2 regions of the Oceanicaulis alexandrii DSM 11625 genome follow, and region 2 is predicted to be linked to the other one. Evidence: predicted binding sites of a transcription regulator. Region 2 holds the regulator's gene; the other holds the start of a gene.
What was found. The regulator HrcA, encoded in region 2, represses chaperone genes, less so after heat shock. The targets are predictions, from matches to a motif close to GTTAGCANTCNNNNNNNNNGANTGCTAAC.
Positions count from the first base shown of each region.

Region 1: groES (co-chaperone GroES) is a predicted target of HrcA. The motif match lies at 10,156-10,184, and genes of this name have one in related genera.

Region 1 covers NZ_ATUP01000001.1:730,215-744,781, reverse strand. Annotated here, with positions in the region: gene G405_RS0103635 (hypothetical protein) at 1-420, opposite strand, end outside; gene hisS (histidine--tRNA ligase) at 540-2,033, shown strand; gene G405_RS0103625 (hypothetical protein) at 2,248-3,285, opposite strand; gene G405_RS0103620 (glycoside hydrolase family 3 N-terminal domain-containing protein) at 3,455-4,537, shown strand; gene G405_RS0103615 (acyloxyacyl hydrolase) at 4,557-5,126, opposite strand; gene G405_RS0103610 (hypothetical protein) at 5,354-5,611, shown strand; gene G405_RS0103605 (serine hydrolase domain-containing protein) at 5,653-6,717, opposite strand; gene G405_RS0103600 (Lrp/AsnC family transcriptional regulator) at 6,818-7,267, shown strand; gene G405_RS0103595 (hypothetical protein) at 7,363-8,037, shown strand; gene groL (chaperonin GroEL) at 8,106-9,746, opposite strand; gene groES (co-chaperone GroES) at 9,801-10,088, opposite strand; gene G405_RS0103580 (OmpA family protein) at 10,381-11,034, shown strand; gene G405_RS0103575 (EAL domain-containing protein) at 11,232-12,494, shown strand; gene G405_RS0103570 (TIGR01459 family HAD-type hydrolase) at 12,548-13,396, shown strand; gene G405_RS0103565 (SIMPL domain-containing protein) at 13,397-14,119, opposite strand; tRNA gene G405_RS0103555 (tRNA-Ile) at 14,299-14,375, shown strand; gene G405_RS14895 (RNA polymerase sigma factor) at 14,564-14,567, shown strand, end outside.
Region 2 covers NZ_ATUP01000001.1:1,536,274-1,550,840, reverse strand. Annotated here, with positions in the region: gene G405_RS0107620 (hypothetical protein) at 105-830, shown strand; gene G405_RS0107615 (serine hydrolase domain-containing protein) at 1,034-2,395, shown strand; gene grpE (nucleotide exchange factor GrpE) at 2,404-3,024, opposite strand; gene hrcA (heat-inducible transcriptional repressor HrcA) at 3,087-4,154, opposite strand; gene rph (ribonuclease PH) at 4,284-5,000, shown strand; gene G405_RS0107595 (helix-turn-helix domain-containing protein) at 5,043-5,261, opposite strand; gene G405_RS0107590 (DUF2975 domain-containing protein) at 5,278-5,829, opposite strand; gene rdgB (RdgB/HAM1 family non-canonical purine NTP pyrophosphatase) at 6,268-6,873, shown strand; gene hemW (radical SAM family heme chaperone HemW) at 6,870-8,030, shown strand; gene G405_RS0107570 (penicillin-binding protein activator) at 8,027-9,496, opposite strand; gene G405_RS0107565 (YraN family protein) at 9,608-9,994, shown strand; gene G405_RS15350 (BON domain-containing protein) at 10,092-10,700, shown strand; gene G405_RS0107555 (YifB family Mg chelatase-like AAA ATPase) at 10,902-12,455, shown strand; gene G405_RS0107550 (response regulator) at 12,479-14,323, shown strand; gene G405_RS0107545 (AmpG family muropeptide MFS transporter) at 14,343-14,567, shown strand, end outside.

The DNA.
Region 1 (14,567 bases), 810 kb from region 2:
CGCCTGCGCGTCGGGCGTGGCGGCGATCTCGGCGGCCTGTCCGGTCAGGCGCGCAACCTCCTGATAGACCCTGGCATGATCAGCGCGCGTCGCCGTGTGTGACAACAGGTCGGCGCGATGCTGGGCATCCTCGCTCATGCCCCGGAAGATGCATCGCAGATCGGTCGGGCCGCCGCTCTCATCGACAGCGCGTGACAGCTGATAGGTTCGCAGGCTGAATTCGCTCAGCTCGGTCAGGAACGGATCCTGGACCGGCAGAGCGTCCACCGGGGCTGCCGGGCTGCGCGCCATATCCTGCGCGCGGCGTTGCGCTTCCGCCTCAAGACTGTGCGACAGCGTCACCAGCGCCTGGGCGGCGTCCGGCGCCAGATGGGGCGCGCTGGCGGCCTGAACAATGATCAGAAGCGTGTGAGCGAACATGGACGACATCCGGTTTTTCGTGCTTAGAGCGCCTTGCAAACCCGGCGCCGCTTGATCCTTGTCGCTGGCAAGGCTAATTCGCAGGCCCTTCGATACCTTTAATCTGAGCGAGCATCCTCATGGCCAAGACCAAGGCGTTTCGTCCCAAAGCCCGTCGTCCCCGCGGTTTTGAGGATCGTGCGGCTCATGTGTTGCGCGCCGAGCGCGCCCTCGTGAGCGCCGCCAGCGCGGTTTATGAGCAATGGGGCTTCGAGCCGCTCGAGACCCCCGCCTTCGAATACGCTGATGCGCTTGGCAAATTCCTGCCCGATGAAGAGCGTCCCAATGAGGGCGTCTTCGCCATGCAGGATGATGACGAGCAATGGATGGCGCTGCGCTATGACCTGACCGCGCCGCTGGCCCGCTTCGCCGCCGAGAATTTCCAGGATCTCGCCAAGCCGTTCCGCCGGTATCAGTTCGGCGAAGTCTGGCGCAATGAGAAGCCCGGCCCGGGCCGTTTCCGCCAGTTCGTCCAGTGCGACGCCGACAGCGTCGGCGCGCCGGGACCGGCGGCGGATGCCGAGATGATCGCGCTCGCCAGCGAAGTCATGGGCTCTGCAGGGCTTTCGGAGGGCGAGTACGTCATCCGCGTCAATGATCGCCGCCTGCTGGACGGGGTTCTGGAACGTCTGGGCGATGCGGCGTCTGACAAGCGCCTGCGTGTCCTGCGCGCCATCGACAAGATGGACCGGCTGGGCCTTGAGGGCGTCGAGTTGCTGCTGGGCGAGGGCCGCAAGGATGAGAGCGGCGACTTCACCGAAGGGGCGGGGCTGGACGCGGATCAGCGCCGCCATGTGCTGAGCTTCATCGAGGCGGGTCAGGTGGAGGACGCGCTGACCGGCGCTGCGCGCAACACCGAAGTGCTCAAGCGCCTCACACAGGCTCTGGGCGATACCGAAGCGGGCAAGCTGGCGGTCGCCGACCTTGAAACGATCACGTCTGTGCTGGACGCCTTGGGCAAGTCCGAGAACTGGACGCTCGACACCTCCGTCGTCCGCGGTCTGGGCTATTACACCGGCCCGGTGTTTGAAGCCGAGCTTCTGGCCGAAGCCACCTATGACGACGGCTCGCCCATCCGCTTTGGCTCGGTGGGCGGCGGCGGTCGCTATGATGATCTCGTCAGCCGATTCACCGGCCAGGCCGTGCCGGCGACCGGGTTTTCGTTTGGCGTCAGCCGCTTTGCGGCGGCCCTGTCCGCGCTCAAGCGTCTGGACGCCGCCAAAGCCTACCCACTGGTGATCATCGTGGCGGCTGAGAAAGACCGGATGGCGGATTATTTCGCCCTGGCGGCCGATCTTCGCGGCGCAGGCTTGCGGGCGGAAGCCTTCATTGGCGGTGGCAATATGGGCAAACAGCTCAAATACGCCGATCGTCGGGATGCTGATTTCGCAGTGATCATTGGCTCTGACGAACGCGAAGCGGGCGAGGCCCAGATCAAGGATCTCAAACTGGGCGCGCGCTTGGCCGCCGAGATCACCGATAACAAGGCGTGGCGCGAGGATCAGCCCGCCCAGTTCACAGTGGCGCGCGATCAGATCGTAAGCGCCATAAAGGCGCGTCTGAGCGGCGGATAAATGTGTCGAAATTGCAGCAGAGCGAAACTTCGCCTGACTCTAGGGGCTTGACGGTCCTATGACGCTTAGGCCAACGTTTTATCAGACAGGGCCTGACCGTCTTGTCTCTTAAGTGGTGTCTCTGGGGAGGAGACGTCTCTTAATCGACCAACCAGAATCTTTAAGCCCGGCGTTTTTGACGCCGGGCTTTTTTTCTGTCGATGGATTGAAGCGATTACCGGCGCGGCGGCAGCGGCGGCCGCGGAGGGGCGCCCGGCCCGCCTTCAAGCCCATGCGCCTGTTCAGAAGAGCGCCAGGCGTCCAGCCAGGTCTCTTTCTCTGCGCCCAGCAATTCGCGTCCATTCACCCAGACCCGAGTTTCGCCATCGCGTTCGATGATGCGCACCTGACGGTCTTCAAAGTCATGGGCATGATGCGATGCGGCTTCCTCGCGCTCATGACGTTCGTGACGTTCATGGCGCCATTGCGCGCGCTCTTCACGCATCTCGCCCAAGCTGTCTTCGAGCTCTTCCCGGGCGTCACGCAGTTCTCGCCGATCTTCCGCGGTCAGGGGAACCCGCACGCCGTCCTCGGTCTTCCAGCCGCGCTCCAGCGTGCGGTCAATCGCGCGCAGCCCGGCTTCAAGGCCGTGCTCGGCGGCGGCGAGGCCCGCCTGAGCGATGGAGTCAGCGTCAATGGAAATGGACAGCGCATGGCGCTCGGCCTGATGCGCGCGTTCTTCAGCGCGGCGGGCGGCGCGTTCGGCGCGGCGTTCCGCCCGTTCGGCCATGCGGACGGCGTCACGTTCGGCGCGCTCCGCAGCGCGTTCGGCATGGCGTTCCGCGCGCATCGCCCGGCGTTCGGCGTCCTCGACGATCACTTCGATCCGCGCCTGCATCTCGTCTTCGGCAAGATTGAGACGATCAAGCTGGATGTGGAAGTCCGAGCCTTCGGCGAAATGCTCGACCAGGGTCTCAGACAGCGCCTCCATCTCCTCTGCGAAGGCTTCGATCTCGTCCTCGTCCCAGCGGTCGGCATCAATGTCGAGGTCCAGGCTGATGGAGGTGTCGTTATCCCCATCGAGCGCGGTTTCAATCACGCGCACAGCATGGGCGCCGTCGCGAATGACAATACGTTGGCCATTGACGACCAGCACATGGTCATGTCGCTCATCGGCTTCGGCATAACGTGTTTCTGCGGCGCCCGCCGAGGCGCAGGCGACCAGAAGCGGCGCGGCGGCGACGGCTGCGGCGGTGGCGATCCAGTGTTTCATAAAATGTCCTCCCTTTGCCTGCACTCTGGGGGAACGCGCCTTACGGCGTGACGTCTGCAGACTTAAGTTTTTGTCATTCTCGTATTCACGCTCCCTCTCTTCGTCTGGACAGGCGACCAACGGCGCTCTAGCAATCACCTCTAAGGATGAGGGATTTTCAGGAACACCCATGATGATTTCACGACGCGGGCTGATGGCCGGCATGGCGGCGCTGTGCACGGCGCCTGCTTTCGCGGCTCAGGCCTCTTTGGACGCGCTGGTCGGCAATTGTCTGATCCTGGGGTTTCTGGGTGATCATGCGCAGGCTGAGGGCGCGGCCCGACTGGAAGCTGACCTCGCCGCTGGCCGTGTGGGCGGCGCATTGTTCCTGCGCCACAATGCGCGCAGCCGGGACGGCGTGCTGGGTCTGTCGGAACGCTTCCAGTCTGCAGCGCCGAACGCCTGGCTGGCCATTGATCAAGAAGGCGGCTTTGTACAGCGCCTGACCGATGAGATGGGCTTCACCGACATTCCCACCGCCGAGGCGTTGGCGGAGATGGGGCTCGACGCCGCCCGCCCGGTGTTCGCCCAGGCGGCGCGCGAACTGGCGCAAAGCGGGTTTTCCATGAACCTCGCTCCGGTCGCGGATCTGCGCCATGAGGGCAACCAGGTGATTGATCGTTGGGCGCGCGCCTTTGGCGATGACCCCGACACCGTGGCGGCATTCTGCGGCGCCTTCATCGAAGAGATGGAAGCGGAAGGCGTCGCCTGCGCCATCAAGCATTTTCCCGGACATGGGCGCAGCCAGGGCGACAGCCATGACGGGTTTGTGGACATTTCACAGACTTGGGGTGAGGTGGAGGCCGCACCCTTTGAACGCCTTATCGAGCAGGACAAGGCCCATCTGATCATGGGCGGGCATCTGATCAACCGGCGGCTGGACCCGTCAGGGCGCCCGGTGACCCTGTCGCGTCCGGTTCTGCAAGGGCTATTGCGCGAACAGATGGGCTATCGCGGCGCGGTGATCACCGATGATCTGGATATGGGCGCGATCCGGAATCAGTATTCGCGCGAACAGGCGATCGTGGACTCGCTGGCGGCGGGCAATGATCTGCTGCTGATTTCCAATTCGGCGGATGCTGATCCGGACTTGCCTCGTCGCGCCGTAGACTGGGTCGGGCAGGCGATAGAGGACGGACGGCTCAGTCTTGAGCGTCTGGTCGACGCCAACGCTCGCATCGCCGCTTTGAAAATGCAGGTGCGACGGGCTTAGCCCCGCCTTTCACCCTGACTTATCGGAAGCGGTAGCTCATCCGAAGGCCCAGCTCGTCCAGGCCCTGATTGCGGCCGCTGGCAAGGATCTGACCGTGGGAATGGTGTTCATAAAATACGCCTAGCGACCAGTGGTCATTGAGCGCGTAATCGGCGGCGAAGCCGGTGCGGAACAGCCAGTCAGACCCCAGTAGAGCACGCGTGTCCTTGATCCGCTGGGCCTCCACCGGGCCGTCGCGATCAGGATACACCTCTAGCACGCCGTCATTATAGCTCAGCCCGAAAGAGGCCTCGAGGCTCAGACGGTCAGTGACGCCATAATCCCAGGCGAGACCGGCCGTGACCAGATTGGTGTAGCCCTGGGTGCTGATATTGGCGGATACGAACGGCCGCGGCGACCAGATGGGGTCCAGAAAATCCGGGCTCGCAAACATCAGATCACCAACGATCTGCGGACCGTCTTCGCTGTGGTCGGTCAGGTCATGCGCCGCGACTCCCAGGCGAATTTCCTGAAGGCCGAAACCCGGGCTTTGCGCGGATGCGGCGCTGGTGAGGGACAGCGCAGCGAACGCAGTCAGGTAACGAAGCATCTGGTCATCCTTCTGATCTTGCCATTTCGCAATACCGCCAAGCTGAAACCCTGACCAGTCTGATGATGGGGCTGAGAAGCCTTTATGCGTGCGTTGTTGATTTTGCGCCGCGCTGGAGACGGGGCATCTGGAATCGCATTCCCCTCATTGGGGAAATATTTGCAACAAGCTCGCTCTTTGGGCTAACTGGGGCTGCGCATAGTGGCGCGAAACAGGAGGAGACTGACATGAACAAGATGACACTGACCGCTATGGCGTCGTCCGCGCTATTGGGGCTGTCGCTCTTTGCGACCGGCGGCGCGATGGCTGGCGACCCGGTTCAATGCCAGCAGCAGGCGGAAGAGGATTGCGCCCTGTTCGTGCCGCGCGGCAGCGCAAGCTGGGCCTATTGCGTGGAACAGCTCACGCAGATCTGCATCGAATACCAGTCTGCGCCGAGCTTTGACGCGACCAAGGCGCTGCGCGAAGGCTGCGAACTGCCCTGAGGCCGAGGCTTGGAGGGCGCGGAAGGCTGCGCCCTCCAAGCCTATTGCAGAAGGCGGCGCACCAGTTGACCGGCCAGGTCGGGGCGATCGGCGCTCAGATGCACGATGATGATCATGCCGGTGTTGAGCTCATACAGCGCCATGCTGGCGTATCCGGCGATCGAGCCGCCATGCATGACGACATCCAGACCGCGCGGGTCACGTATGCGCATGGGCCCCAGAACCCGACTGCGCCCGTCGCCGCGATCAATGTCTTCGCTCAGCATCAACCGGCCCAGCTCTGAAAGTTCGCCATCAGGTGAGAACAGGGCGGTCAGCGTATTCGCGAGATCGCTGGCGCTGGTGAAGACGCCGCCATCGGGGCCATGGTTTTCAATCAGCGTATAGACGTCTCGCTCTGGCTCGTCTGGCGCGCCATAGCCATGAATGACGTCGCCGCCTTCAAGCGCCTGATTATAGCTTGTGGCTTGAAGGTTCAGCGGGCCTATGATGCGCGCCTGCATCAGGGCGTCAAAGCGCTCTCCGGTCACGGCTTCGGCGATCAGCGCCAGATACTGGTAGTTCGAGTTTGAATACCCATACCCTTCGCCGGGCGGGAACTCGGCGGGACGGCCATGGATATAACCCAGCGTGCGTTGCGGGGTGTTGCCCTGGACTGTGTTGACCGTCTGAAACCAGACATCGTCATAATAGTCGGCAATGCCGCTGGTGTGGGTGAGCAGCTGGCGCACAGTGGCGGTCTGCGCGTTGGCGATCCCGTCCACCCAATGGGGGGCGACAAGGTCAGCCAGTCTGTCGTCCAGCGAAATCAGTCCCTCCGCGATCAGGCTATGGATGATGGCGGCGGTGTGGACCTTGCCGATGCTGGCGACCCGCAATTGCGCGTCTTCGGGGATGGGGGCGCCCGTCTGGCGGTTCGCCACGCCGCGCGTGATGATCCTGCGGCCTTCAGCGTCCTGAACCAGAACCACAGCGCCAGCGATGTCGCCTTCTTCAAGAATGGAGTCGATCGCGGCTTCGACGGTGGGCGTGTCGGGCAGGCGGGCTTCAGCCGGGCTCAAGACAATCAGGCACAGGCCTAGGGCGAGCAGAGGGAGGCGGATCATGGGCGTCTCTTTTTTTAATTGGCCTGAATGATAGCAAGGGGCTCTTGCTCAATCTCGCCGAAATCAGCACTTTAAACGCCGAATTTCGAAGGTGGCGCTCATGCTCGATGAAATGGACAGGACAATCCTGAGACTTGTGCAACGCGATAACCGGCTGTCCAATCAGGCGATCGCGCAGCAGGTGAACTTGTCTGAGACCGCTGTGCGGCGACGGTTGGCGCGCTTGCGTGAGGAGGGCGTCATCGTCTCAGATGTCGCCGTGCTGGACCGCGCACGCCTGGGCCAGACCCTGATCGTGGCGGTGACCTTTAATGATGACTCGCCGCAGACCTATGCGCAGTTCCGGTCTGTGATGACAGCAGACCCCCAGGTCACCGGGCTCTATTCCGTGGCGGGGGAGGTCGACTTTCTGCTCCACGTGCATGCGCCCAGTCTCGAGGCCTATGAAATCTGGGCTGAGGCGAGCCTGCTCAATGATCCGACCGTGAAACGCTATGAGACCACCGTGGTGCTCAGCACCGTCAAATTCACCACCGAAGTGCCGGTCTAGGCCATGAAAGCAGCCTGTCGGACACGTTTTTGCTCCCTGTCCTGACACGGTTCCGATAGCGTCAGAGCGTTCGAAGTCTCTTTGTCGGAGCCGCCATGAAACGCGACCGGATCGAAAATCTCAAACACAACGCCAAGCTTGATGTGCGTCTGCCCGATCAGCTCAAGGACGAGTTCCTCGCCCGCTGTCGGGAGGAGGGCGTGTCCAGCGGCGCTGTGATCCGGTCGTTGATGATTGATTATGTGACAGCCCGGCCCCGGCGATGGTCGGTCATGGCGGCGGGCGTGTGGGAGACGATTATGAAACGTGCGAAATGGATAGCGGGCGGGGTGGGCGGAAGCGCGCTGGCTGGCCTGGCGGCGATGAGCTTTGTCTTTGCGCCGATGGCTAACGCTGAGGATTACGCCGTAAACTTTGATGTCCAGCTGGTCAAACACGAAGGCTATCAGACAAGACGCAATCGAATGGAAACGACGGTTCGACTGGATTCGGGTGAGCTGCATCGCATGAACTTTCCGAACCCGGGCGGTGAGCCGTCGGCGGCGTTTGCAATCGAGTTGCGCCTTGACCCTTGCTCGGGATCAAGCCCCGAATGTCCGGAAGGCGGGGTGGATATTCAGATGACGATCATTCGCATGCATGACGAGACTGTTTTGTCCTCGCCCCGGTTTTTCGTCCTGGCAGGGCAGCCTGCCAGCCTCACCATCGATGGGGAGGAGGGGCCAGAGATCAACGTGGCTATTCGCGCCGAGGCGCTAAGCGCTGACTAAGCTAGCGAATCAAAAAGGGCGGCTCGATTGAGCCGCCCTTTCCGTTCGTAGCCTTGGTATGGCTGAGCTTAGAAGCCCATGCCGCCCATGCCGCCCATGTCAGGCGCCGCCGGAGCTGCGCCTTCTTTTTTGGGCTTTTCAGCGATGGCGGCTTCGGTGGTGATCAGCAGGGACGCCACAGAGGCTGCGTCCTGCAGCGCGATGCGGGACACTTTCACCGGATCGATGACGCCGGATTTCACCAGGTCTTCGTACTCGCCGGTCTGGGCGTTGTAGCCGAAGTTCACATCGTTGTTTTCCAGCACTTTGCCGACAACGATGGAGCCTTCGACGCCTGCGTTTTCAACGATCTGGCGGATCGGAGACTGCAGGGCGCGCGCCACGATGGCGATGCCCTGGTTCTGGTCTTCGTTATCGCCGGTCACGCCTTCAAGCGCCTTGGTGGCTTTCAGCAGCGCGATGCCGCCGCCCGGCACGATGCCTTCTTCCACCGCAGCGCGGGTGGCGTTCAGGGCGTCGTCCACGCGGTCCTTGCGCTCTTTCACTTCGATTTCCGAAGCGCCGCCGACCTTGATCACTGCAACGCCGCCAGCGAGTTTCGCCAGACGCTCTTGCAGCTTCTCTTTGTCGTAATCAGACGAGCTGTCCTCGACCTGACGGCGGATCTGGTTCACGCGGCCTTCGATGGCCTCTTTCTCACCGGCGCCGTCCACGATGGTGGTGTCGTCTTTGGTGATGGTGACCTTCTTGGCGGTGCCCAGCATGTCGAGGGTGACGTTCTCGAGCTTGATGCCCAGGTCTTCGGAGACGACCTGACCACCGGTGAGAACGGCGATGTCCTCGAGCATGGCTTTACGGCGATCGCCGAAGCCCGGCGCCTTGACGGCTGCGATTTTCAGGCCGCCGCGCAGCTTGTTGACCACCAGGGTCGCCAGCGCTTCGCCTTCAACGTCTTCTGCAATGATCAGCAGCGGACGGTTGGACTGAACCACGGCTTCCAGAACCGGCAGCATGGCCTGCAGGGAAGACAGTTTCTTCTCGAACAGCAGGATGTACGGGTCTTCGAGATCCGCGATCATTTTCTCGGAGTCGGTGATGAAGTACGGCGACAGGTAGCCGCGGTCGAACTGCATGCCTTCCACGACGTCGAGTTCGGTCGCCAGAGACTTGGCTTCCTCGACGGTGATCACGCCCTCATTGCCGACTTTCTCCATGGCGTTGGCGATCATGTCGCCAATTTCTTTTTCGCCGTTTGCGGAGATGGTGCCGACCTGAGCGACTTCAGAGGAGCCCTTGATCGGGGTCGAGGAGGATTTCAGGTGCTCGATGACCAGCGAAACGGCTTTGTCGATGCCGCGCTTGAGGTCCATCGGGTTCATGCCGGCGGCGACCGACTTCATGCCTTCACGCACGATCGATTGCGCCAGAACGGTGGCGGTGGTGGTGCCGTCGCCCGCTTCGTCATTGGTGCGCGAAGCGACTTCGCGAACCATCTGGGCGCCCATGTTCTCGAACTTGTCTTCCAGTTCGATTTCCTTCGCCACGGACACGCCGTCCTTGGTAGTGCGCGGCGCGCCGAAGGATTTTTCGATCACCACATTGCGGCCTTTCGGGCCCAGGGTGACTTTCACGGCGTCGGCGAGGGTATCCACGCCTTTGAGCATTTTTTCGCGGGCGGAAGCGCCGAACTTAACGTCTTTGGCAGCCATTGTTCGTCCCTATCAATCTTGAGTGTGTGGTTCGGAAAAGCGGTGAGGCGGCGATTAGCCGACCACGCCCAGAATGTCGGACTCTTTCATGATCAGCAGATCCTGACCTTCCAGAGTGATCTCGGTGCCGGACCATTTGCCGAACAGCACGCGGTCGCCGACCTTGACGTCCATGGCGATCAGCGCGCCCTTGTCGTCACGGGCGCCGGGGCCCACAGCTACGACTTCAGCTTCTTGCGGCTTTTCCTTGGCGGTGTCGGGGATGATGATGCCGCCAGCGGTCTTGGATTCTTCCTCGACGCGTTTGACGACGACGCGGTCCTGCAGAGGACGAAATTTCATTGCCGGTACTCCGTTTTTGAGCGTCAGCTCACTGAAGATCTGGTTTAGCTCTCGCCGCCTCGAGAGCGTTAGCACTCTCAGAGGGCGGCTGCTAACAGAGGCGGAGGTAAGAGGCGCGCGTGACCCCGTCAAGTGCGCCGAGCGACATTTTTCGCCGTGGATTTCAGCGCTGTCTCCGGCCGGTTCAGCCTGCATTCATGCGCGCGTCGCGCACATAGGCTAGGATGGGGCTATCTAGACGGGGAACTTCTAGGTTAGTTCTACGTTTTAGGGGACGTTTACGGGAGAGAGTATGATGTTTCGTTCTTTGATCGCAGCCGTTATGGCGCTGGGCCTCGCGGCCGCCTGCACCACCACTGACCAGTATGGCAATGTCACGCAGAACCGGACGGGCACCGGCATTCTGGCCGGCGCGGCGGCTGGCGCGCTGCTGGGTACGCTGGCGGGCGGTGATGACCGCCGCAATGCGCTGATCGGCGCGGGCGTCGGCGCCCTCGCAGGCGGCGGCATCGGCAATTACATGGATCGCCAGGAAAACGCCTTCCGCGAGCGTCTGCGCGGTTCGGGCGTGACCGTGCGCCGTGTGGGCAACGACCTGTACCTGGTGATGCCGGGCGATGTGACCTTCGCCACCAACTCCGCCCAGATCAGCGGTCGTTTCGGCCCTGTGCTCAATGATGTGGCGGACGTGCTGATGACCTATCCGGCGACCTATGTGGACGTGATCGGTCATGCCGACAGCGTCGGCGACGCCGGCTACAATCAGGCGCTGTCCGAGCGCCGCGCCAGCTCTGTGGCGTCGGAACTGATCGCACGCGGCGTCATGCGCGACCGTCTGTATGTGGCCGGCATGGGCGAAAGCCAGCCGATCGCATCCAACGATACTGACTCTGGCCGCGCTGCGAACCGCCGCGTGGAAATCAAGATCGCCCCGCACACCTCGTAACCGGCGAGGCGGGACACCGCGATTAACGACAAGGCGCGTCCGCATGTGCGGGCGCGCCTTTGTTTTTTCCGTTTGTCCACGCCTCACAGCGTTAACGTTCTGACAAGTCCGGTTAACGCACTTTATGATCGCCGAAATGAGTGTGATTCGTTGGACTTGGTTCGTTTGGGGCCAAACAGCGACATTCAGGAGCGAGAATGCCGCGCGCAAGCGACATATTGGTGATCCTAACCTATGCGATGGTCGCCATCGTCGCGGCTCTGGCGTTTGATCGTTTTGGTCTGATGTCCGCTGAGCTCGCCTGGATGATGGGCGCGCTGGTTTTCCTGATCGGCGGTCAGGTGCACGCCTCAGTCGCGCGCGCTGAAGAACGCAAGCTCTTTGAAGACGAGATTCATCTGCTCAAAGCCGCCAACATGTCCATGCTGGATGAGTTGAGCAGCGCTCAGGACCGGATCGAGGCGCTGGCGGAGACCGCGGTCGCCACAAAACCCAGGACAGCGGAAGCCAGCGCACCGGGCACACAGGAGACGGCGCTGGAACTGAGCCAGCCGATCCAGGCCGCGGGCGATCCGCAGAACGCCGATGAACGTCTGGTCGCTGAAATCCTGGCGCGCCTGGAAGGCGGCGGCCGCGCCGCGCCTGTCGCCGCCCAGACGCCGAACGCCGTGGATCTGGTGCGCCGCGCGCTCGATGACAATCGTGTTGATCTGTACCTTCAGCCCGTAGTCGGCCTGCCGCAGCGCCGCACCTACTTCTATGAAGGCTATACGCGTATCCGCGATGAAAACGGACAGGTTCTGGGGCCGGGCGAGTTCCTCGCCGCCGCAGAGGAAGCCGGCCTGATCACCGATGTGGACAATCTGTTGCTGCTGCGCTGCGTGCAGATCGTGCGCCGTCTGACCAAGTCTGATCGCCGGGTCGGCGTGTTCTGCAATGTCTCCATCCGTTCGCTGGCCGATGAAGACTTCTTCCCGGCCTTCCTCGATTTCCTGCGCCGCAATTCCGATCTCGCCGGCGCGTTGATCTTTGAATTGCCGCGCGCCCAGTTTGAGAATCGCTCCGCCACCGCCGCGCGCAACATGGCGCGGCTGGCCGATTTCGGGTTCCGCTTCTCGATCGACCAGGTGTCGGACCTCAATATCGACCTTGCAGAACTGCAGCGCGCGGGCGTGCGCTTCATCAAGGTGGCGGGCGACCGTCTGATCGCCGCCGCCCATGGCGCAGAGCCCATTGCGGGCCGCGAGCCGGGCGCCTTGCGCCCTGAAGACGTGGCAGGCCTGTTCGCACGCTATGGCGTCGATCTGGTGGCCGAGAAGATCGAGTCCGAAGGCACGGTGGTCGAAGTGCTCGATCTCGACGTCGCCTACGCCCAGGGCCATCTGTTCGGCGCCCCGCGTCCTGTGCGCGATGAAGTGCTCAACGAAGCGGATAACAAGCTGCGTCGCGCCGCGGGTTAGGCTGAGCGCCTTCGCACATTGACGCCGTGGCATGGCTGGCCTAGCTCAGCGCCATGACTGATTTTCCCCGCCTGTCGGACCTCGCCCGAGACTATGACGCGATCCTGTGTGACGTCTGGGGCGTCATCCGGGACGGCTCGGACCTTTTGCCCGAAGCGCTCGACGCCTTGCGCCGCTATCGCGCCCAGGGCGGCACGGTGGTGCTGGTGTCAAACTCGCCGCGTCGCGCCTCTTCGCTTGAGACCTTCCTCAAGCAGATGGGATCCGGCGAGGATGTCTGGGACGGCGCGGTCAGTTCCGGCGAGGCGACCCATGCCTTGCTGGAAACCCGCGCGCCGGGGCCCGCCTTCAAGCTGGGGCCGAACTGGGATGACGCGCTGTATGAAGGGACGGGGCTGGAGTTCGCCAAGCTCGAAGACGCCGCTTTCATCTCCTGCACGGGCCTGTTTGACTGGGAAAACGAGACCCCGGACGACTACACGGACCTTCTGACCGAAGCCAAGCTGCGCCGCCTCGATCTGATCTGCGCCAATCCCGATATCGTCGTTCAGTTCGGCGACGGCCTGCGCTATTGCGCGGGCGCGCTGGCGCAAAAATACCAGGAGATGGGCGGCACGGCCGTCATGGCCGGAAAGCCCCATCCGCCGATTTACGATCTGGCCTATCGCGAGATCGAACGCCTGCGCGGCGAGCGTCTGGACAAGGCGCGGGTGCTGGCCGTGGGCGACGGCCCGCACACCGATATTCAGGGCGCGCAGTCGGAAGGCGTGGATGCGCTGTTCATCGCCGACGGCATTCTTGGGCAGGCCTTTGATCAAGGCTTTGACGCGAACAAAGCGGCCGCCCTCCTCGCGGAGGACGGCCTTGCTTCGCGCTATTGTGCGCCCAAGCTGGTCTGGTGATCAGCCTTCGATTTCCCAGGCGCCGTTGACGGTGATCGAGACGACCAGTTCGCCGCCGGAAACCGGGGTAGCTGAATCTTCCATCGCCATGGCGCGAGAGAACATCACAGGTTGGGGCGCATAGCCGCCGCTTTCAGAGAAGTTCAGCAGACGCTCGACGGTGAACCCGCCGGCCTCGGCATAGAGGTCACGGGTCTCGTAAAGCTCGGCCACGGCGCGTCGACGCGCTTCGGTCTCGGCGGCGTCCGCTTCAGAGCTGGAAAACGTCACGCCGTTGAGTGAATTTGCGCCCGCCTCGAACAAGGCGTCGATGGCCGGGCCGACGCTATCCATGCCGCGCACCAAAGCGGTGACGGTGTTGCGCGCGCTGTAGCCGGTGATCTCACGCGTGCCGCCATCGCGGCTGGACGGCTGGGAATAGACCGGGCTGACATTGAGCTGGCTGGTCTGAATGTCGCGCGCTTCGACGCCGGCCTCTTCGAGGGCGCTGAACACGCGCTGCATGCGTTGGCTGTTGGCGCGCAGGGCTTCGGCCGCCGTGCGCGCTTCGGTGACGACGCCGGCGGAGACCTGCGCCTGGTCCGGGGTGATGCGCACTTCGCCGGTGGCGGACAGGCTCAGCTGCGCGGTCTGTTCTTGCGCAGGCGCGGTTTGGGCGACCGCCGCAGCGGGCAGGGCGGTGGTGGTCATCAAGGCGGCGGCGAGAAAAACGGTGCGGATCATAAGAGCTCTCCCAGTCTGTTGTGGGTCCAGTATACGGTCTTTGAAGCCGGTCTCATGTCGGAAACGCGACTCTTTGATGGCCGTTCCCTGAACGCCTGTTCAGCTGCGTCTCGCCGCCATCGCCACTTTGCCAAATTCGCAGCCCGCGTTATCAAGCTTGGACGCTGTTTCATCTCAGCGGGCCTGTAGCTCAATTGGTTAGAGCCGGCGGCTCATAACCGCTTGGTTGGGGGTTCGAGTCCCTCCGGGCCCACCATTTTTACTATTTGTTATCCACGGATTTTACGGTCCGGAAGGTCAGGGGCAAGCGGCGCGTGTGCGGTGTGCGTTCACTGACGCAGGCGTGTCTTGAAGTGCGCCTGGATTTGCCAGCCTGTCCGTTTGAGTGATACGGACTCCGCTGTCACAGAGCCTGACAGGCTTTAAACAGCGTGAGGGCGGGGGATGG
Region 2 (14,567 bases):
TTCTCGTCCAAACTCAAACCCGCGCCTGAAAGCGGGTACTATTATTATTCACATTCCCCCATGGGTTGATATGGTGAGGCCATCAACCAGCTCTGGGGGCGTTCATGATCAGAATTCTTTTCAGTCTTGCTGCTGGGGCTTGTCTGACAGGCTGCAGCTCGTTCAGCGATGCGGTTGACGGGATGCCGCAATGGCGACCCTTGACGCTCTCTGCTGAAACAGCGCGCAGCCTGCAGATCAACCATACCGGCGACGAACCGCTGGAGGCGTCGGCTGTGCTGGCCGCCCGCGCCAGCGCGCCGCGCAACGATCGTCTGGACCGCGCCACAGCCATGCTGCTGATTTCGGAATCCGACCGGCAGTGTGACGAGTATTTCGCTTCCATCACCACCACCGCGAACACCACACGCGCCTCGCTCAGCCTGGTGGCGCTGGGAACCTCAACGGCGGCGGGCCTATCCGCGCCGCAACGCAGCGCCAACTTGTTGGCGGGCATCTCCACCTTCTTCACCGGCGCGCAAAGCACGCTGGAAGACACCATTCTGGAAAGCCAGTCGACGCGGACGCTGCAAAGCGCCGTACGCTCGCGCCGCACCGAGATGCGCACTGAACTCAGCCAGCGCATCCTCGCCAGCGACGGAGAGGGCGCGTTGACACTGATTTCAGGCCATATCCAGGATTATCATGCGCGCTGCGGCCTGGCGTACGGTCTCGACGCAGTGTCTGAAGTGGTCACGGAATCCGTCAACACCGCCGAGGATCGCGGTCGGGAAGCCGCGGACGTGGCTGAAGAGAACGTCAGGAACTTGCGGGACGAAGCATCGCGCTAATCCCTTCACGCCAAGAAAAGGGCGGCTCTCTGAGCCGCCGTTTTGCTGTTACGCCATGGTCCATGCCAAGACTTGTGAACAATCCCAATGGTCAGGAAAGTCTCACGCACTAATGATGACAAAACCCTCATGACATGAAGTTCACTTGTTCGTCCTACGGTTACTTATAGCGTTCTGTTGAAAATAAATTTTCAGAGGACGTTATGTTTTCCACGATCCTGACCAGCCTGGCGCTGGCTTCAACCACGCTCTCGCAGTCAGACGCTTCAGACATTTCAGATGCCTTGAGAACTGAAATCGAAACCATGAGAGCGGCATATGGCGTCTCGGGTCTCGCCGTCAGCGTCGTCAGTGGAGACGATGTCATTCTGTCCGAGGGCTTCGGGTCTTTCGAAAACGGCCCGGTGGCGGCTCAGTCGCAATGCGGGCTTTATTCAGCCACCAAGGCCTTGACCGCTTTCACACTCGCCTCGCTGATCGAAGATGGCGACGTCAATCTGAACGCCCGTGTGGGGGAGCTGCTGACAGATAGCCCTGAGGGATGGCGCGATATCCCGCTCTGGCGTCTTTACAACCATACCAGCGGACTCGCCATGATCGTCACGCAGGAGGCGTTCAGCGGCATCGCGGAGGATCCCGAGGCCGGCAACACCGCCATCTATGAAATCGTGCGCGAGTTGCCGCTAGATTTTGAACCCGGCGCACATTCCCGCTACCAGCAAAGCGGATACGCGGTCTCCGAAATGATCGCCGAGGCAAGATTGGGACAGCCCTGGCCTGCGCTCGTCGAACAGCACCTCACCGGCCCGGCGCAATCAAATGACACGGTCTATGGCCAGATCACTGACGGATCGAAGTCAGTGCCCATGATCAGCTCGGCCGGCGGTTATGTCACAACGGCGTCTGACATGGCGCGGATCTTTGAGGCCCTTAACGCAGGTCTAATCGCAAATCGCGACTTCCTGGCGGACCTACTGACGGACCCGGCCTATATGCAAGACAATTATGGGCTCGGCGTCATCCTTGAAGATGTAGCTGGAGAAACGACGATCGGCCATCGCGGCGGAGGCGCACGGGCCAATCTGCGCTACGCGCCGCAAGCCGGCGTTGGAGTGATGGCCTGCACCGACCAGGTCGGCAATCGGGAACTGACTATTCATGTTGGCGAGATGGTGATGCGTGCGCTGTTGTCAGGCGAGGCTCCGCGTCCTCACATCGCCAGCCTTCTGTACGGATCAGAAGACGCGTCTGCGCAAACGCTGGTTACCCTATTCGAGCGTGAGTGGAACAATTCCGACACACGCTATGGCTTTGAAGGCTCAGAAGCTGTGCTCAATGCGCTCGGCTATGACCGCCTGGAAGAGGCCCCCGCCGAGGCCCAGACCTTGTTCGCGCTCAATACGCGCCTCTATCCAGACTCTGCCAATGTCTGGGATTCTCTGGCGGACGCGCAGCTGGCGCTTGGGGAAGGCGCCGCCGCGCTCCACAGCATGCGGCGCGCGCTCGACCTGCAACCCGGAAATCCATATTTCCAGCGTCGGGTGGTCGAGCACACACCGAATTAAAGCTGCAATCAGGCGCTGACGTCGACGCCGCCTTCGTTCTCTCCGCCTGCAGGCGGGGTGGCGGGGCCGGCGCTGACCACCACCATGGCGGCGCGCAGGGTGCGATCACCGATCTTGTAACCGGGCTGCATCACATGGGCGATGGCGCCCTTGGGCTGATCGGCCGGGATCTGGGCGGCGGCCTGGTGCATGTTCGGATCGAGCGCATCGCCGGGGGCGGGCTCCACCTTCTTCACGCCATGGCGCTCCAGTGACGACAGAAGACGACGCTCGGTCATCTCCACGCCTTCCAGCAGGGTTTTCAGCGCTTCGCCGGCTTCGGACTTGGCCTCGTCGCTGATCGACTGCAAAGCGCGCGACAGATTGTCGGCCACGTCCAGCATGTCGCGGGCGAAACCGGTCACGGCGTAAGCGCGCGTGTCTTTCACTTCGCGCTCGGCGCGCTTCTTGGTGTTCTCCATCTCCGCCAGCGCGCGCAGCAGCTGGTCCTTGAGATTGGAGATTTCCTCAGCCGGATCGGGTTCTTCAGACGCGGGCGCTTCTTGTTCGGCGTCGGCGGCGTGTGCAGCGTCAGCTTCAGCGTTCAGTTCGGCGTCTTCAGTTTCAGGTGTCTGGTTTTCGTTGCTCATACGTGCGGTCATTCAAGGCTAGAGGGGTGATCGTCAACCCAAAGGTTCACCAGGACGGGCGATTATCGCGGCCCGGACAGAAGCCGGCCGACCATTTGGGCGGTGTAATCAACAATGGGGATGACACGGGCATAGTTCAAACGCGTGGGACCGATCACGCCGATCGCGCCGATGATCTGGTTCTCGCGATTTCTGTAGGGCGCGACGATCACCGACGATCCTGACAGCGAAAACAACGGGTTCTCGGACCCGATGAACAGGCGGACGCCCTGCGCTTGCCGCGCTTCGTCCAGCAGCGACAACAGACCTTCCTGACGTTCGATATCATCAAACAGAAGCCGGATGCGCTCCAGATCCTCCGCCGCCTCGACGCTTTCCAGCAGCCGCGACTGGCCGCGCACGATCAGGGTGCGCTGCTCAGGCCCCGCCCAGTCGGCGAGACCGGCCTCCACCAGCGCGGACGCCGCGCCGTCAAGCTGGGCCTGCTTGGCGGAGATCTCTTCGCGAATGGCGCTCAGCGCTTCGGCCAGGGTGCGGCCCCTGAGCCGGGCGGAGAGATAATTGCCCGCTTCGATCAACGCCGCGGGCGGCAGGCCGGGCGGCGGACGCATCAGCCGGTTTTCGACATTACCGTCTTCGGTCACCAGAACCGCGAGCACTTCTGTGGGCGACAGGTTCACGAACTCCACATGGCGCAAGGGCGCATCATGGGCGGGGCTGGCCACCAGACCTGCGCCGCCGGCCAGGCCGGACAGAAGGTTTGAGACTTCTGATAGAACATCTTCCGGACGGCGCCCAACGGCAGAGACGCGGGTGTCGATCGCGGTGCGGTCATCCGCCTCCAGATCTCCCACCTGCAGCAAACCGTCCACAAACAGGCGCAAACCGGCATGCGTCGGCATCCGCCCGGCGGACACGTGCGGCGAGGCCAGCAATCCTGCCGAGGTCAGATCCGCTAGCGTATTGCGGATGGAAGCGGGCGACAGATTCAGCCCGGAGGTCTTGGACAGGGTGCGCGAACCCACCGGCTCGCCGGTATCAAGATAAGTCTCCACCAGATCGCGGAAGATCGAGCGCGAGCGCTCATCAAGCGCCATCAGGCCGGAGGAAGAAGACGTTGGATGGGTCATCACGCTTTCAGAGTTAGTGTCGCTCCCCGTTCGGCGCAATCACCAAGATTGCACGCAAAGCGCTTTGCGCCTTCGCGTCCGCTCGGTTAACACGAGAGCCACAGACACACGAACACCCGGAGATGACACATGCGCCCTGAAGGCCGCCAACCCGACGCCTTGCGCCCGCTCAGTTTTGAAATGGGCTGGTCGCCTTACGCCGAAGGCTCCTGCCTGATCAGTTTCGGCAACACCAAAGTGTTGTGCACGGCGTCGGTGGAAGAAAACGTGCCGCCCTGGCTGCGCGGCCAGGGCAAGGGCTGGGTGACAGGCGAATACGCCATGCTGCCCCGCGCCACACACCAGCGCAATCGCCGTGAAGTGCAATCGGGAAAACCCTCTGGCCGGACGCAGGAAATTCAGCGCCTGATTGGCCGTTCGCTGCGCGCGGCGGTCGATCTCAAAGCCCTGGGAGAACGTCAGATCGTCGTCGATTGCGATGTCCTGCAGGCCGATGGCGGCACTCGCACCGCGGCGATCACCGGCGCCTGGCTCGCCCTGAAAGCGGCCGTCGCTTACCTGATGGAAGAAGGCGTTCTGAAAACCGATCCGGTCATCGCTCAGATCGCTGCGGTCTCTGCGGGCGTCGTGAACGGCGACTGCGTGCTGGATCTGGAATATGAGGAAGACCGGGTGGCGGAAACCGACGCCAATTTCGTGCTGACGTCCAGTGGCGGCGTGATCGAAGTGCAGGCCACGGCGGAAGACACGCCGATGACCCAAAGCCAGTTTGACCAGATCTTCGCCCTCGCGCGCCGGGGCGTGACCGATCTGTGCGCGGCCCAGCTCAAGGCACTCGGCCAGTAAACAGGCCTGAAAGCAGGCGGGCGGCTATGCGCTGTCCGCCTCTTACTCTTCTTCGTCCTCGTCCTCAAAAACGAGAAGATCAGCGGGCTGGCAATCCAGCTCACGGCACAAGGCTTCCAGCGTGGAGAAGCGTACGGCCTTGGCCTTGCCGGTTTTCAGGATCGACAAATTGGCCATGGTGATGCCGACGCGATCGCACAGCTCGGTCAGTGACATGCGGCGATCCAGCAGCATACGGTCCAGGGTGACGCGAATGGGCATGTGTGTTCCGCGCTCCCTAAATCGTCAGTTTCTGCTCTTCACGCATGCGGGTGCCTTCGCGGAAAATTTCCGCCAACACAAGCATGGCGAGCACAGCAAACCAGGCGCCGAGATTCAGGCTGAATTCGGGAACAACGCGAGCGCCGCCTTCAACGGGGCGGCCCAACAGGGTGATCATCAGCGACAGGACGCCGTGCGCCCCATAGTGCAAGAGCTGATAGACGGCGATGCCGATGGCGATCGCGCGCAAATGATTGGAGTTTTCTTCAACGAACGGGTCGCCGGCGATCAAAGTCGCCATGATCCGGCGCAACCGGTCCACCACGAAGGTCACCGCTGCGAGCGCCGCAATAGCGAGCGGCAGGGCGAGCACCACATCCATCGCCAGAAACTGGCGGATGCTGAGCGGCAGATCGGAGCCAAAACCCAAAAGGCGGGAGATCCCGCCAAACACAATGAGAACGATAATGAGACTGGCGAGCCCCAATACCGCCCAAAGCAGATAATAGACGATGTCGAGGAGGATCTTCAGCAGTGAAGCCAGCGATCCCTGACCCAGCGTCTTCATGCATCCCCCAAGGGCTTGTTAGCTGGATCGTCGACCGGGCGGCGAGACATCTTCCGCGAGGGGAGGAACGGCGTGTCTCGTCTCACCCGGCCTTCGATCCGGACATTCATTAACCGACCAGCGAGCTGACTGCGGCGGCCATGCCGGCGAAAACGCCCGCCACCAGAGCCAGATTGATCACCATTGCGATTGCGCTGTGACCGGCATTGTTTTTGGACCTGACCATCTCATACTCTCCTAAGTCTCTTGTTCGACCAACCAGTTTCCGAAGCCGTTCCGATCCTTTATCGCCGGGGGTCTTCGGTGTGGTCCGGGGTGTTTCCCCCTCGCCACGAGTATCTATGTAGACCACGTCCTATCGCTTCGCAACAAAAAAATATCGAAAATCGATATGAATTTTTCGAAAGGCGATATGTACGGATGAAAGGACGCCCTTCCATGACCCTTTTCTCGACGGCTCCCAAATGGGCGATCGCCAGCCATAACAAAGGCAAAATCAAAGAGATAGCCGATCTGATCGCCCCCTATGGACTGGTTGCGGAAGGGGCGGATTCGCTGGGTTTGCCCGAGCCTGAAGAGACTGAAAAAACTTTCACCGGCAATGCGCTTCTCAAAGCCAGGGCGGGCGCGGTGGCCTGCGGACTGGTGTCTCTGGCCGACGATTCAGGGCTGGAAGTCACTGCGCTGGACGGTGCGCCCGGCATTTATTCCGCCCGCTGGGCCGGAGAGCCGCGCGATTTTGGCGCCGCGATGGACAAAGTCCGCACAGAGCTTGAGGCTCGCCAGGCCACAGATTACAGCGCCCGCTTTGTGTGCGCGCTGGCGCTGGCGCACCCGGATGGCGAGACCCGCGTCTATGAAGGTGAGGTGCGCGGCCATCTCTCCTTCCCCCCACGAGGCGACAAGGGATTTGGCTACGATCCGATCTTCGTTCCCAACGGTCATGAGCTGACCTTCGCCGAGATGGATCCGGCGATCAAACACGCCATGAGCCATCGCGCCCACGCTTTCCGCCTGCTGGTTGAGGATGTGTTCGGCGCATGAGTCCCGCTCCTGCACGCCTGGGTCTTTATGTGCACTGGCCCTATTGCGCGCGCATCTGCCCGTATTGCGACTTCAACGTCTACAAGGCCGCCCACGCGCAACCTGAGGCGCTGCTGGCCGCCATGCTCGACGATCTGGCGCACTGGCGCGACAGGCTGGGGCCGCGCACGATCCACAGCGTGCACTTTGGCGGCGGCACGCCCTCTTTGATGGAGCCGGCGGCCATCGCTGCGATCCTGGAGCAGGCCGACGCCCTGTTCGGGCTTGAAGACGGCTGTGAAATCGGGCTGGAAGCCAATCCGATGGAGCATGAGCGTTTCGCCGGCATCGCCTCCGCCGGGGTGGAGCGGATGTCGCTGGGCGTTCAGGCGCTGGATGACGCCAGCCTCAAACGTCTGGGCCGCGATCATGATGCGCGCACGGGGCTTCAGGCGCTTGAGAGCGCGCAAAGCCTCTTTCAGCGGGTGTCGCTCGATCTGATTTATGCCCGTGAGCAACAGACGCCAGAGGACTGGCGCACCGAGCTGGAGACAGCGCTCAGCTTCGGGACCGGTCACATGTCGCTCTATCAGCTGACCATCGAGCCGGGCACCGCCTTCGAGCGCAAACTGAAACGCGGTTCGCTCACGCCGCCCACAGATGACGCCGCTGCGGACATGTACGCCCTAACGCAATCTGTCTGCGCGGCGGCAGGCCTGCCGTCCTATGAGATTTCCAATCACGCCCGGAGCCGGAGCGATCAGTCGGTGCATAATCGGCTCTATTGGGAAGGCGAAGACTGGATCGGAATCGGGCCGGGCGCGCATTCACGCACGGGCGGGTTCGATGGCGGCGGACGAGAAGGCGCAGCGGCCCGACTGCGCCCGGACGCCTATATCACGGGCGTCGCCGAGGGAGACGCTCATGAGCGCGAGCAGCTGAACGCCGAGGCGGAGCTGACTGAACGTTTGCTGATGGGCATCCGGCTCACCGAGGATGGTCTGGACCTTGATCGCCTGTTCGCGCGCACCGGGCTGAGACCTGACCCTAACGGGCTTGAGCGCATGACAGCCCAGTCGCTGATCAGGCAAACCGGATCAAGGCTCGTCCTGACAGAGTCCGGGCGCGCATTCGCCGATCATGTCGCCGAAGCGCTGATCCCCGATTTCGACGCCTAGAAAGCCGGGTCTGTGACAGGCTTATCCATCGTGTCCGCGCCAGACATGTCATCATCAGACATGTCGGCCGGACCAAAGCGTTCCGGCGCAGGGTCGAGAACCCGGAAGCCCCCGCCACGGACTGTATACACGGCGAGCCCCCGCTCGATCGTGCCGTCTTCACGGAAGCGGAACAATCCGTCCACGCCGACAAACCCGTCCGCCCCGGTCAGGCGATCTGCGCCATAACCGCCCTCGGCCAGCAAGGCCGCCAGCGAAGCGGCGTCATAACTAAGCCCCGCCAGACGAGACGGCGTTGCGCCATAATACTCTTCAAAGACCTGTTCAAAGCGAGTGCGGGCCTCAGGATCAGGTCCGGCGAAATAGCCATGCGCCAGCGCTGGTTCTCGCGCCAGGGAGTCATCAAGCCATTGGCCGGTGCCGACAAACTTCACCAGAAGCGGGTCAATATCCTGATACAAGAGCACCGGCGCCAGCATACGCAGTTGATCGCCGCCCTCGGGCAGCAGCACCACCTGGAAAGCTGACCCGGGAGAGGGCGCCCAATTCGCGCCGCTCATCATCGCCGCCTGGGCGGGATCAAGTTCTTCGACGCCCACAGTCGCCAGACGGGCCGCAGCCTCCGTCATCGCCGACACGCCGCCATCATAGAACTGGCTGGCGACCAGGCCCGTGTCGAATGTGCGTTCAACCAGGATCGTCTCTGCGTCTTCCTCATCAGACACCGGTTCTTCCAGCATCACCGTTTCAGGCAGCGGGAACTCACCGAGCAGGTCTTCAATGGTTTCTGCGTAGGCGGCCTGGGTCACCTGGCCATACGCCGAAGCCGGGCCAATGAAAGCGAAACGGGTCGCGCCCAGCGCGCCCACATACTCGGTCACCCGCCGCACCTCTTCATCGGGCGGGAAGCTCAGCTGATACACCCCGTCACCGGCCACGGCGCTGGAGGAGGACAGGCTGAGCATCGGCACGTCCGCGTCGCGTGCAGCACGGCCTGCGGCTGCGACTGCGTCCTGAAACAGGGGACCAATGATCAGATCAGCGCCGTCTGAAATGGCGGATTCGGCCGCCGTACGGGCCGTTGCTGGATCTCCGGCCGTATCTTTTGGCAAAAGCACCAGATTGGTCCCGCCGCGTTCAAAGATCGCCAGCTCTGCGGCGCGCAGCAATTGCGCCGCTTCGTTTCGCGCTGCGGAAGAAGACGCGCTGAATGGCAGCAAGAGCGCGACCCTCACCAGATCCGGCTCACCCTCCAGAAAGGCGGGCGTGTATCCACGATCAGCCAGTTCGACCGGCAGTGTCGCTGGCGGCGGCGGCGCGCCCACGACCGGGCGATCCGGCACGGTCTGGATCGGTGCGCTGGGCGTAGAGGCCGTACAAGCGCTCAGCAGAAGCGCGGCGCCCAGCGCCGCCAGAGCTGAGCCGACTCGCGCCTTGCCCGCTATAGGTGTAAAGCTTTCAACCATGACGGCCACCTCTTCCCCCCGACCGGCGCAGTGCGGCGCCGCCTTTGTCCGCGCCGAAGCTAACCCCCGGCTGCGTCAGGGGCAAGCATGCGCGCAGCGGGTGACGCGGTCATGACACAAGCCCGACGCAACGCGGAACGTCGAGGTCGGCGCAGCGAAGCGCTCAGTGCGCTCTGGCTGCAGCTCAGAGGGTGGCGCATCCTAGATCAGCGGGCGCGAACCGGGGTCGGCGAGCTTGATCTGGTCGCGCGCCGCGGACCGGTTCTGGCCTTTATCGAGGTCAAACATCGGGTCAGTCTTGACGATGCGCTGACCGCCGTCACAACCTCTCAGAAACGCCGGCTGATCCGCGCCGCCGCCCTGTGGCGCAGCCGTCATGACGCTCTGGCGGCCCTGCAGCCGCGTTTTGACGTCATCGCCTGGCCCGAACACGGTTGGCCGCGCCATATAAAAGGCGCCTTCATGATCGAGACTGAGGATCTGGTCGGACTGATCTGATCGGGACAAAAGCTGAAGCGGTAACGCTCGGTTAACCCAATTCTCACGTCCCGGGGATAAATTGACCGTCTCCGTCTCCCACAGAAAGACAAATCTCATGACCGTGATCCGAATTGTCCTTCTTGTTCTTGCGACTGTGGTCCTGACCAGCTGTGCGGCGTTTCAACCCGGGCGTTCGGTGGGACGGCAGGTTGATGATTTCAACGCCTCCGTGTCGCTCAAATCGGCCATGCTGCGCGCCGAGGGCTATGCGCTCAACGGCGTGGACGTGGAGATCACTGAAGGCGTCGCGTTATTGACCGGACGCGCACCGCGCGCTGAAGACCGGGTGTATGCTGAATGCCTCGCCTGGTCCGTTCAGAGCGTCCGCTCGGTCTCCAATCAGATCGAACTGGGCGGGCGACGCGGCCTTACAAACGCCACACGAGACGGCTGGATCACCCAGCAAGTGCGCTCGCGACTCGCGTCCGACAGCGCCATTCGCAGCCTCAACTTCAATATCGAAACTCACTCCGGCGTCGTCTATCTGCTGGGCTTCGCGCGCAGCTCTGCGGAAAGTGATCGCGCCGCCGCCCACGCTGCGCTGGTGGAGGGTGTTGAGCGTGTGGTGGTTCTCACACGGGCCCCCGACGTCACGCCCAACTTGCCTGCGCGCGGCGCGCAACAGGCGCAGGCCTGTGATCTGTCTGCTGATCCCGAGGCTTGAGCGGGCCTGGAAGTGATTAAGGTTTGGGTTGCAAAGCCAGCCTGAAACGCGTCACATAGAAAAAAATTCTCCTATAGGTTGACCCCTAATCGTCACTTATTCTATTAATGTTCCTGTTTTGAACATCTCTGTTCCGCGTATTGTGGATAACTCGCGTTAACCGTGTTGTTTGAGTAATCAGATTCATTGAATGAGGGCGCCATGGGCATTCGCACATACTCCGCCGCTTTCGACGGCGCCCAGGCGCGGCTGGTGGACGTTCAGGTCCAGATAGCCGGCGGCATGCCCAACTTCATGATCGTAGGCTTGGCCGACAAGGCGGTCGCAGAAAGCCGTGAACGGGTTCGCGCCGCATTCGCCGCCGTCGGTTTGTCGCTGCCGTCCAAGCGCCTGATCGTCAATCTCGCCCCCGCCGACCGCCCCAAAGAAGGCGCCCATTACGACCTGCCGATCGCGTTGGGCCTGATGGCCGCCATGGGCGTGTTGCCCGTGGATATGCTGGCCGAGCATCTGGTGATGGGCGAGCTGGGGCTCGATGGCGGATTGTCGCCCTCGCCGGGCGCACTCCCCGCCGCCATGCTGGCGCAAGAAAAGGATCTGGGTTTCATATGCCCTGAAAGCTGCGGGCCGGAAGCCGCCTGGGCCGGCGGCGAGCTGCCTATCCTGGCGCCCGCCTCGCTCATCCAGCTGGTCAATCATTTCAAGGGCGGACAGGTGCTGTCCCGGCCAGCGCCCGGTGATCTGATCGAAGCTGATCCGTGCCGGGATCTCCGTGAAGTTCGCGGACAGGAAACCGCCAAGCGCGCGCTGGAAGTCGCTGCGGCGGGCGGGCACAATCTTCTCATGGTCGGCCCGCCCGGCGCTGGCAAATCCATGCTGGCCTCCCGCGCGCCCGGCCTTCTGCCACCGCTCACCTCGTCAGAACTGCTGGAAGTGTCGATGGTGCAATCGGTGGCGGGCCTGCTTGATCGGGGGCGCCTGTCGCGTAATCGCCCGTTTCGCGCGCCGCATCATTCCGCCTCCATGGCGGCGATGGTGGGCGGCGGCACGCGCATCCGGCCTGGCGAAGCGTCCCTGGCGCATCACGGCGTTCTGTTCCTGGACGAATTGCCCGAATTTCACCCTCAGGTGCTCGACAGCCTGCGCCAACCTCTGGAAACCGGCGAAATCGCCGTGGCGCGCGCCAACGCCCGCATCACCTATCCCGCCCGTTTCCAACTGATCGCAGCGATGAATCCCTGCCGCTGCGGCTGGGCGGGCGAAAACGGGCAGGCCTGCGCCCGCGGCCCCAAATGCGCCCAAGGCTATCAGGCCCGCGTATCTGGCCCGATGATGGACCGGATCGACCTGCAGATCGACATTCCGCCCGTGACGCCGGCGGATCTAGCTTTGCCCCCCGCCCCTGAAGGCACGGCGGAGGCTGCGGCGCGCGTGGCCGCAGCCCGCGCCATCCAGAACGAACGCGGCGCGCTGAACGCTCATCTCAGCGGCGAAGCCTTTGACCGGCACACCAGCCCTGACGAACCGGGGCGCGCGCTCCTGTTACGCGCGTGCGAGGCGATGGGGCTGACCGCCCGCGGCTATCACCGTGTTTTGCGGGTGGCGCGCACCCTGGCGGACCTGGATCAATCCGAACAGGTGCGGCGCATCCATGTGGCCGAAGCGCTGAGCGCCCGCCGCGCCGCTTCGCAAGGGCAGGCGGTCTCCACTCCCGCCGCCATGAAAGGATCGGCGTCGCTTTCGACGCTTCGTTAACGCGCGGCGCGTACACAAGGTTCATGACGCGTGAATGGGACCCCGCCGCCGAAGATACGACCGCTCAGCGCAGTCTTCTGGACGCGATGGCGGAGCTCGTGCTTGCCCGGGACGCCTCGGGACGTGTGACCGAGGTCAACACCGCCTTTCTCAATGCGTTTGGCGGCACGCGTTCGGACTGGATCGGGCGCTGGTTCGCCGTGGCCCCCGCGCTCAGCTCGTCAGGCCAGGCCCGGCGGTATGACGCCGCGATGCGCACACGGGCCGGAGCGGCCTGGATTGAATGGTCGGAAACCACGCTTGAGACTGGCGGCACCGTCGCCATTGGACGCGATGTCAGCGACGAACGCCGCGAACGCGCCGAGGCCAGCGAAGCCGCGGCGGGCAAGTCCGTGTTCTTCGCCTCGGTCACCCATGAATTGCGCACGCCCCTATCGGGCGCGCTGGGCGCCGCAGCGCTTTTGAAAGACAGCGGCCTTCATCCCGACCAGGCCGCTTACCTGGAAGCGGTGCGCTCGAGCGCCCAGCATGCGCTGAACCTGATCGACGATATTCTGGACCTGTCACGGCTGGAGGCGGGACGCCTCACCTTGCGGGCCGAACCGGTCGATTTGCGCAGCCTGATCGAAGATGCGTGCGAAATCCTCTCGACCCGCGCGGCGGAAAAAGGGCTGGCGCTCGCCCACGCCATCAGCGCTGACGTGCCCGCTGAAATTCGCGCCGACCCCGCCCGCTTGCGGCAGATCCTGTTCAATCTGGGCGGCAACGCCGTGAAGTTCACCGAAACCGGAGGCGTTCTGGTGCAGGCGAGCTATCATGGAGGCGAGCTGAGCCTCGCGTTCAAGGATACCGGCCCCGGCATAGCCAAGAACGATCAATCCAGCCTGTTCAAGCATTTCGAGCGCGGCGCGGCGGAGCATAACGCCACCCCTGGCGCCGGGCTGGGCCTGGCCATGGTCAAGCGCCTGACCGAGGCCATGGAAGGCGATGTGGGGGTCAGTTCCGAACCCGGCCAGGGCGCGGTGTTCTGGACGCGCTTTCCGGCCCCCGCCGTGTCGCCGCCGCCGACCGAACGCCCGCTGGCGGACCGCACCATCATCATCGCCTCGCCCTCCGACATTCGCCGCGAAGCGCTGTCCTTGAAAGCGCAGGCCCTGGGCGGACAGGCGCTTGAGACAGCATCGGTCTACGCCATTTCCGATCTGGTGACCCAGACCGAGGACGCCGCCACCTTGATCCTGGATGCGGACTGGGCCGACCAGGCCCCCGCGCTCAAGTCGCTGGCGCCGGATCTGCGCATTCTGGTGCTGGCCGAACCGCGCACCAAGGACCGCTTCACCCACAAGGACGGTCCGCCCGGCATTGATGGCTGGCTGGTCTCGCCGGTCCGGCTCAGCTCGCTGGCCGCTTACGCCCAAGGGCTTGAGATCGAACCCGAAGAACCTCCCGCTCCCAGCGTGCCCGATCGCGCGCTGGATGGGCTCAATATTCTGGTGGCCGAAGACGACCCGGTGAACGCCATGATCGCGCGTACGGTTCTGACCCGTCTGGGCGCGGTGGTCGCGGTGGTCGATACGGGCCGCGCCGCATTGGAAGCCGTCGCGGGTGGCCAGTTTGACGCCGCGCTCCTCGATATGCGCATGCCTGAAATGGGCGGGCTGGACGCCGCCGCCGCCATTCGCAGTCTCAAGAGCCCGGTCGCGGCGCTGCCCTTGATCGCGCTGACCGCGAACGCCACAGAAGACGACCGCGAAGCCTGTCTGACCGCCGGCATGGACGCGTTCCTGACTAAGCCCTTGCAGCCCCAGGCCCTGATCGAGATCCTCACCGGCTTGTGCGCCCCGCAAAACCGGGCCAGTTTCGGTTAGCACCAGACGAGGGATCATCATGACCGTGCAAACAGACCCGCCCGCGCGCAGCTGGGCGCAAACCGTGCGGGTGTATTTCACCCCGGTCATGCTCTCGATGATCGTGCTGGGCTTCGCCTCCGGCCTGCCGCTCTACATGGTGTTCCAGAAGCTGTCCTACTGGCTGCGCGACGCCGGGATCGAACGCTCCACCATCGGGTTTTTCTACTGGGTGACGCTGTCCTACACCCTCAAATTCCTCTGG